2 regions of the Sporomusa sp. GT1 genome follow, and region 1 is predicted to be linked to the other one. Evidence: riboswitches for the same ligand, from Rfam matches in the RefSeq annotation. Region 1 holds a riboswitch; the other holds the start of a gene.
What was found. A riboswitch is a leader RNA that binds a small molecule or an ion and turns the genes downstream of it on or off. The one in region 1 is predicted to bind FMN.
Positions count from the first base shown of each region.

Region 2: another riboswitch for FMN. It lies ahead of ribD (bifunctional diaminohydroxyphosphoribosylaminopyrimidine deaminase/5-amino-6-(5-phosphoribosylamino)uracil reductase RibD); the one in region 1 lies ahead of ribB (3,4-dihydroxy-2-butanone-4-phosphate synthase).

Region 1 is NZ_BMBX01000002.1:267,530-271,952, forward strand. It holds gene GT1_RS04815 (site-2 protease family protein) at 1-623, shown strand, start outside; gene GT1_RS04820 (class I SAM-dependent methyltransferase) at 680-1,510, opposite strand; FMN riboswitch at 1,937-2,081, shown strand; gene ribB (3,4-dihydroxy-2-butanone-4-phosphate synthase) at 2,195-2,842, shown strand; gene GT1_RS04830 (ABC transporter ATP-binding protein) at 2,993-4,423, opposite strand, start outside.
Region 2 is NZ_BMBX01000003.1:237,026-241,448, forward strand. It holds gene rsgA (ribosome small subunit-dependent GTPase A) at 1-815, shown strand, start outside; gene rpe (ribulose-phosphate 3-epimerase) at 816-1,472, shown strand; FMN riboswitch at 1,535-1,667, shown strand; gene ribD (bifunctional diaminohydroxyphosphoribosylaminopyrimidine deaminase/5-amino-6-(5-phosphoribosylamino)uracil reductase RibD) at 1,759-2,895, shown strand; gene GT1_RS06755 (riboflavin synthase) at 2,858-3,511, shown strand; gene GT1_RS06760 (bifunctional 3,4-dihydroxy-2-butanone-4-phosphate synthase/GTP cyclohydrolase II) at 3,556-4,423, shown strand, end outside.

The DNA.
Region 1 (4,423 bases):
GCGTATATGCCTGGTTTTATGGTATTTGGTGGGCAGTCGGTTTTGTTTTGCTTATTGCGGTCCATGAGTATGGTCACATGTTTGCCGCCAAAAGGCAGAATATCCCGGTAACCGCACCTGTCTTTATCCCGTTTTTAGGAGCGCTGATTGGCCTTAAGGAACAGCCGAAAGATGCAGCGACAGAGAGTATCATTGCCTATGGCGGTCCTGTATTTGGCTTTTTAGCTACCGTGCTGGTGCATGCGGCTGCCTATGTATTTCAGTCACCGCTGTTGTTTTCTCTGGCTTTTACCGGTTACTTCCTCACCCTGTTTAATCTTATCCCGGCCTCGCCGCTTGATGGCGGACGGATTGCCGGGGCCGTGTCTCCCTATATCTGGTTTTTGGGGATTCCCTTGATTGTAGTTCTTATTTGGTTTACTTTTAGCCCCATCTTATTTCTGGTGTTGCTCGCCGCAGTTCATCGCGCCTGGGAGTTCTGGAAGCACCGGAATGACGCCTATTACCACACCAATCCAGGATTTCGGTTTAAGATGGGAATAGGCTATCTGGTATTAATGCTGCTGAGCGGGATATTAACCTATGAAGCTCACCTTACGGCAGAGGCGCTGCGACCGCGATGATCTGTGCTGCTGCTTGCTTCGGGGTGACATTATGAAAAAACAAATTTACAGCAAATTTATTTTTCTAACAGTATGGCAATAGTAAAATTATCTTCCTGATAAGAGCTGCCCGTAACATCACCAAATACTTTGCATACCTTAAAGCCTGCGTCATTTGCCTCCTTAATCAACGCTTCTTTTGTAAAATAACTATTCCACAAATAGTAAGTGGCTGTCTCTCTATTAGAAATAATAGAAATTTGCTCCAATGTAACATTGTTAGAATATTTATAGCACCCATTTAAGGCAACGTATTTATCTTCGCGCCAAAAACCGCCGTTATGGCAAATTTCCCATGTTTTCTTTTCTTGAAAATGGTTGTACTTAGCTGCTGAAAATACATCCAGCAAGAACTTCCCACCAGGTCGTAGATGATTAAATACCTTTTGCATAGCAATTTGTCTGTCCGTTGTTGACAATGCGCCATAATCGCAATATATCATTATTGTAAAATCAAAAACCTTGTTCAAATCCATATGCAAATAGTTTTGATAAAGATACGTAATGTCTAAACCCTGCTCAAGTGCCGAGTTTTGCGCATAATCTATTGACCGCTTTGAAAAATCAATCCCGGTTACTTGATAGCCCGCTGTTGCTAACCTTTCAGCATATATGCCAGGACCGCAGCCCATGTCAAGCAGTAACGGGAAATTTGAAGGTGGTACAATTTCTTTTATCCACGCAGCTGATTTGTCTATAAACGTTAATTTTCTGCTTGCGCCTTCAAATTCTGGGTCAAGGTGAGCTTTGAGCATTTGTTTGGAAATGTGCTCATCATTCCAAAATGCAACTTCTGATTTGGTATAAAGAGGGGGTTTTTCTAAAACCCTGCTAATGCTGTTGAACATAATTGTTTTCTCCTTATAATTGGGCAAAATAAAAAGCCGTAGATTTTATTCTACGGCTCATCTCCTAAGGTGAAGAAAAGTTAAGAGTAAAATAAAATCAAACATTAGGCACAAAAACTAAACTGTCAAAGCAGTTAGTTCTTAACCTATAGAATTGATTTTATCTACTCTTTTCCAGTCATACTTATGCCCTGATTTTATGACATCTGGTACGCCGGATGTTCATCACCTGCTCATTACATTTTATAAATTAACATTACAATACATAGCGGTTTCTGTCAAATGTAATCCGCACGAAGCATGGGGACGTTCATTTTGCTTCTTGTTAGTGAAACATGTCAACAAAAGAATAGTTAGGTACCTAATGAAAAAAAGAATAAGAAAAAGTTGACAAAAATAGATGTGCAAGTATACTTGGGTATAGCGACTTATTCTCAGGGCGGGGCGCAATTCCCCACCGGCGGTGTATCAGGATACTGATGAGCCCGCGAGCGCTCTTTACATATAAAGAGGACAGCAGAACTGGTAAAAGCCAGTGCCGACGGTATAGTCCGGATGAAAGAGGATAGGCAGTCAACTAGTTTTCTCATGAATAAAATCTGCAATTTAGCATGGATGGGAGCCGTTGTCTGTCTGGTATGCCCTGATTCAAGTAAGTCCGACTAGAAATTAGGAGGAGATACTGTGAATCAAAATTTGTTAGCTCAATTTGGTGATGAATTCGAAAGGGTAGAGGCTGCGCTTGATGCCTTGCGCAGCGGGCGAGGGGTTTTAGTCACCGATGATGAAGACCGGGAAAACGAAGGGGATATCTTTTTTGCCGCCGAGTCTTTGACGAATGAGCAAATGGCCTTGCTAATCCGTGAAGGCAGCGGGATTGTGTGTTTATGTTTACCGGAAGAAAGAGTTCAGGCCTTAGATTTACCGATGATGGTGGAAGTGAACACAAGCAGCTTTGAAACTCCATTTACTGTCTCCATTGAAGCGGCAAACGGAGTTACTACCGGTGTTTCCGCTGCAGACCGTGTAACTACTGTAAAAGCAGCGATTACTGACCCTGTAAGACCTGAGGCGCTACGGCGTCCCGGACATATTTTCCCCTTGCGGGCCAAGCGCGGAGGTGTACTGGAAAGACCGGGTCACACAGAAGCTAACGTAGATTTGATGAGAATGGCCGGTTTAAAACCTTATGGTGTATTATGTGAACTAACAAATGCCGATGGTACAATGGCAAGGCTGCCTGAAATCGTGGCATTTGCCGGGAAACGCAATATGCCAGTGGTTGCGATAAGCGATATTATTGCTTATCAAAGCAAACAGCATACTGGCTGATTTCGGCAGGAAAGATTTATTTATAGAATTAGGAGACATGTTGCTGACATGTCTCTTTTATTTTTTCTGAAGGCCCGCTCCGCATCCTTGCGGACGCGTATTCCGCTTCGCCTTCTTGGGGCTGTTTCCTTGCCTTGGCCGGTATATCTTTTATAATGACCAAGCCATATTTTGCGTTTGAATCATAACCATATTACGATATAAGCCGTCTTGTTTTAGCAAAGCATCTGGTTGGCCTTGCTGGGCGACATAGCCGTCAGACAGAACAACGATCTTGTCGGCATTGGCGATGGTTCTCATACGATGGGCAATGATCAAAACCGTTTTATTTTTAATGAGCTCTGCCAAAGCCGCCTGAATCTTTGTTTCATTTTCCACGTCCAACGAAGCGGTGGCTTCATCCAATAAGATGATGGGCGCATCTTTGAGAATTGCCCTGGCGATAGAAATACGCTGGCGTTCGCCGCCTGACAATACGGAACCATTCTCGCCAATGACCGTATGATACCCCAGCGGCAGACGGGATACAAACTCATCACACATAGCCAGCCTTGCTGCTGCTGTTACTTCTTCATCTGTTGCATCACGTTTTCCCAGGCGGATATTTTCCATGACAGTGTCATTAAATAAGGTGACATCCTGAAAGACAATCGCATAATGTTTCAGCAAAGCCTCCGGATCGATTGTCGTTATATCCCGGCCGCCAAGCCTAACCGTACCGGAAGTTGCATCCCAGAAACGTGCCGCCAGTTTGGCAGCAGTACTCTTGCCGCCGCCGGAGGGACCTACCAGAGCTGTCACTTCGCCTTGTCTGGCAACGAAGGAAACATCCTTTAAAACCGGTTCAGCGGTATTGTAAGCAAATGAAACATGGTCAAATTCGATGTCATAGCCATTCAGTCGATAATCTTTTTCACCACATTGCACAGGCTGTGCTGCCATTTCCTGCATTCTGGCAATAGGAATTTCCGCCATAAAAATTTCAGCGACATTTGCCAAGGTTTCGGACAAAGGATTGTACAATCTTGATGCCGTAATCAAAAAAATCAGGTATGTCAGCAAATCGGTTTTTCCTGTAATTAATAATTCACTTCCTACCAATATTACCGAAGCCAGGCCAAGCCTGAGCACCGCCTGCGCACTGGTCACAAAAGCGCCCAGTGTCAGTTCTGAATGAATATGCGCCTGTTCTGCGGCATCCAGTTTTTTGTCCAAGCCTTCCAGATACCGTTCTTTCATGTTGCAGGCCTTGATATCCTGGATGGTTTCAAGGCATTCCTGAATACCATCGGCACAAATTCTTTTGGCTTGATAATGCTTAAGCTCGGCCCGGTTCTGCAGATATTTTGAACCAATAATCATCAGAAAGGCTGCCGGGATAACCCATAATACGGCAAGTCCCATACGCCAATCCATATACAAGAGGCCAATGGTAATGACAAGTGTGGAAAGCATAGCCCCAAACAATTGGGGAACAGCATGGGAAAAGGCATGTTCCAATGCCGCGCAATCCCCCATAATGGTATTCGTTAAATCCGCCAAATCTCTTTTGCCAAAAAAGGATAAGGGCAACTGACGAAG
Region 2 (4,423 bases), on a different contig from region 1:
AAATTGTCAGTTGCAATCTGCGCGGCCGGTTTAAAAAAGAACGGTTTTCGCTCACAGTAGGTGATGAAGTAACCTATACCATGACCGGACCGGACAAGGGCGTTATTGAGGAAATTTTACCCCGGCGCAGTATCTTAAAACGCCCGCTGGTTGCCAATATTGATCAGGTGGTATTGACTTTTGCGGCCGTTAATCCTGATATTAATCCAGCTTTAGTTGACAGATTTTTAGTTGTTGCCGAGTATTCGGAGCTGGACATAATTATCTGCATCAATAAGACCGATTTAGCTGATCTTGATGCTGTGTCACAACTTGCCGGACGCTATGAGCAAATTGGTTATAAAGTACTCACCGCCGCTGCCAAAGCGGGTACAGGTATTGATACGCTGCGCTCACTTCTTTATAATAAGATTTCCGTCTTTGCCGGTCCTTCAGGAGCAGGCAAATCAACGCTGCTTAACGCTATCCAGCCAGGTCTTGAGCTAACTACCGGCGAAGTCAGTCACAAAATCGGCCGTGGTAAACATACCACCCGGTTTGCCGAGCTGCTGCCGCTGGCAGGCGGAGGTTTTGTCGTAGATACTCCGGGGTTTAGCTTTACAGAGTTTAATGACATGGAAGCAGCCCATCTCATGGATTATTTTCCTGAAATCGCAGCAGTTGCTCCAGCATGTAAATTCAATACCTGTCTCCATTACAAAGAGCCGCAGTGTGCTGTTAAGCAAGCGGCAGCAGACGGAAGAATTCATGCAGACCGCTATCAGTCCTATCTTGAGATACTGACTGAAATTAGAGAAAACAAGAAGGGATACTAAATGACGAAGACAATCAAGATTGCTCCATCCATACTATCGGCCGATTTTTCCCGGTTGGCTGATGAAATAACTAAAATTGAGCAGGCAGGTGCCGACTGGGTACACATTGATGTAATGGATGGGCATTTTGTTCCCAATCTGACTTTTGGGCCACCAGTTGTTGCTGCCATTCGCAAAGTTACCCCATTACCGTTTGATGTTCACTTAATGGTTAATAATCCGCAAGACCTGATTGAGCCATTCGCCAGAGCAGGAGCCGATATTATTACCGTTCACGCCGAAACAGCCCCCCATTTGCACCGGCTGATTCAAACCATTAAAGAACTGGGAAAAAAGGCAGGCGTTTCACTAAATCCGTCAACACCCTTGTCGTTAGTGGAAGAAGTGCTTGCCGATGTCGATATGCTGCTGATTATGAGTGTTAATCCCGGATTTGGCGGACAAAAGTTCATACCCAGCGCAGTGGATAAAATCGCCCGGTTAAAAAGTATGCTTGATGAACGAAATCTTATCGTCGATATTGAAGTTGACGGCGGTATCAATGCCGCTACCGCCCGCCAGGTAATAGCTGCCGGTGCCAACATTCTGGTTGCCGGTTCTGCGGTTTACGGTGCACCCGACATACCGCAAGCAATTAATGCGATTCGCGGGACTTGATTATATTGTCGTTTAATGGTAACATATATAGTAGCTAGAGTCATTATGGTCAAAACTGTATAATGAGCCTTTGGGGCAAGGTGAAAAAGAGAAATCTTTTAATTCCTGACCGGCGGTATAGCCCGCGAGCCGTTTTACGGCTGATTCGGTGAAATTCCGGAGCCGACAGTATAGTCTGGATGGTAAAAGGCGTAATTTAAGCCAATCGGCATTTTCAATTTGCCGATATAAACTGTTGATAGCCCCAAAGCGTATCAACAGTTTTTTTATGTACTGGAGGGCTTCTATGGATCAATATTATATGCGTCAAGCATTGACTATTGCACAGTATGCGGCAGGCAGAACCAGCCCCAATCCGCTGGTAGGCGCCGTTATTGTAAAAGACGGCCGGATCGTCGGTCAAGGCTGGCATCGTCAGGCCGGTACACCCCATGCGGAAATTCATGCTTTGTCCCAGGCTGGCGAACTGGCCAAAGAGGCAACAGTATATGTAACGCTTGAACCGTGTTCGCATCATGGACGCACCGGTCCTTGCGCCGATGCGTTAATTCAAGCGGCAGTTAAGAAAGTAGTCGTCGCTATGCCTGACCCAAACCCGCTGGTAGCCGGCAACGGCCTTAAACGCCTCAGAGCAGCCGGAATTGAAGTGATTGAAGGCGTACTTGCCGCCGAAGCAGCCAAGCTTAATGAAGTATTTATTAAATGGGTATCTACGGGAATGCCTTTTGGTGTTCTCAAAACCGCCATGTCGCTTGATGGCAAAATTGCTGCTCACACTGGTCATTCCAAATGGATAACCGGTGCAGCAGCCAGGGAATATGTTCATACACTCAGGGACACCCATGACGGAATACTGGTAGGTATTGGCACTGTGCTGGCCGATAACCCGGAGTTAACCACCCGCTTGCCGGAAAACGGCAAAAATCCGGTAAGGATTATTGTGGACAGTATGGCATGTACGCCACTAACCGCTAAAGTAGTGACAGACAGACAAGCAGCTACCATTATTGCCGCCAGCGCCCAAGCGCCGGCAGAGCGGGTAGCTGCGCTGCGCAGCCGGGGGGTAGAGGTGCTCCTGCTGGAAAAAATACCGCAGGGCGTTAATTTACAGCAGCTTTTTAAGCTGCTGGCAGAACGCCGTATTACCAGTATCCTGGTGGAAGGCGGCGCAACCATTAATGCGTCGGTTTTGGCTGCCAATCTTATTGATAAAGTACACTGCTTTATCGCTCCTAAAATAATTGGCGGCAAAACAGCGCCAACTCCGGTGGGTGGTACGGGCGCAGACGCTGTGGACCAGTGCATTATGCTTGAAGATATTGCGACCCGGTCAATAGGTGCTGATTTATTACTAAGCGGCTATATAACCGGACGGGAGGGACGAGATGTTTACCGGACTTGTGGAAGAATTGGGGAAAGTTAAAAATATTGCCAGAGGTGCTAAATCAGTCCGCCTGACGGTTTCCGGGCACAAAGTCCTGGAAGATGTTAAGCTGGGTGACAGTATTGCGGTGAACGGCACCTGCCTGACAGTTGTCGATTTCAGCCGTGATTGGTTTACCGCCGATGTCATGCCAGAAACCGTCGACCGCACTGCTCTGGCAGGACTCAAGCCGGGTGACACTGTCAACCTGGAACGTACGCTCCGTGTGGGAGACAGGCTGGGTGGCCATATTGTCAGCGGTCATATCGACGGGGTAGGAACTATTTTAGCCAAAGAACAAAATGATAATGCCGTAATCGTTCGCATTGGCGCCGGCCCGGAAGTAATGCGTTACATTATTCAAAAAGGCTCGATTGCTATCGATGGTACCAGCCTGACAGTTGTGGACTTTGGCCCTGACTGGTTCACCGTATCGCTTATCCCGCACACTGCCACCATGACCACAGTAGGCCTTAAAGCGACAGGCCAGCCTGTTAATCTGGAAGCAGATATTATCGGTAAATATGTTGAAAAGCTTTTGGGCTTCAGCCAGGCTGCCCAACCGGCTGAAAAGATTACCCTGGGATTTTTAGAGCAGCATGGTTTTACACTATAATAATGTTTTATTATACATAAACTGAGGAAACGGAGGCCTTTATTATGAAATTCAACACCATTGAAGAAGCGATTGAAGATTATAAGGCTGGAAAAATTGTTGTGGTGGTTGACGACGAAGACCGGGAGAACGAAGGAGATCTCCTAATGGCGGCTGAGAAAGCAACACCGGAGGCCATCAACTTTATGGCTACCTACGGGCGCGGCCTAATCTGCATGCCAATTATCGGCAGCAGGCTGGATGAACTGGATATCGGCCCAATGGTAGTCGAAAATACCGATAATCATTGCACTGCTTTTACCGTATCCATTGATGCCAAAACAACAACTACCGGTATATCTGCACATGAACGGGCCATGACTGTTCAAGCTGTGCTTGACCGGCAAACAGTGGCAAGCGACCTTAGACGTCCCGGACATATTTTTCCGCTGCGTTACTGCGATGGCGGCGTACTAAGACGGGCCGGCCATACGGAAGCAGCGGTTGACTTAGCCAAACTTGCCGGAATGTATCCCGCCGGCGTTATCTGCGAAATTATGAATGAAGACGGCACCATGTCCCGGACGCCTGAACTGATGGATTTTGTTAAAAAACACGGTCTCAAGCTTATTACCATCGCCGACCTGATTAAATATCGCAAAAAGCATGAACGCTTTATCATCAAAGCAGCCGAAACCAAACTGCCAACCCAATATGGTGAATTTAAACTTATTGCCTACGAAAGCCAGCTTGACAACCAATGCCACGTTGCTTTGGTAAAAGGTGATGTAGCCAATCAACCGAACGTTTTAGTCCGGGTTCATTCAGAATGCCTGACAGGTGACGTTTTGGGCTCACTGCGCTGCGATTGCGGTGAACAGCTGGCCCATGCCCTCAAACGCATTGAAAAAGAAGGGTGCGGTGTATTACTTT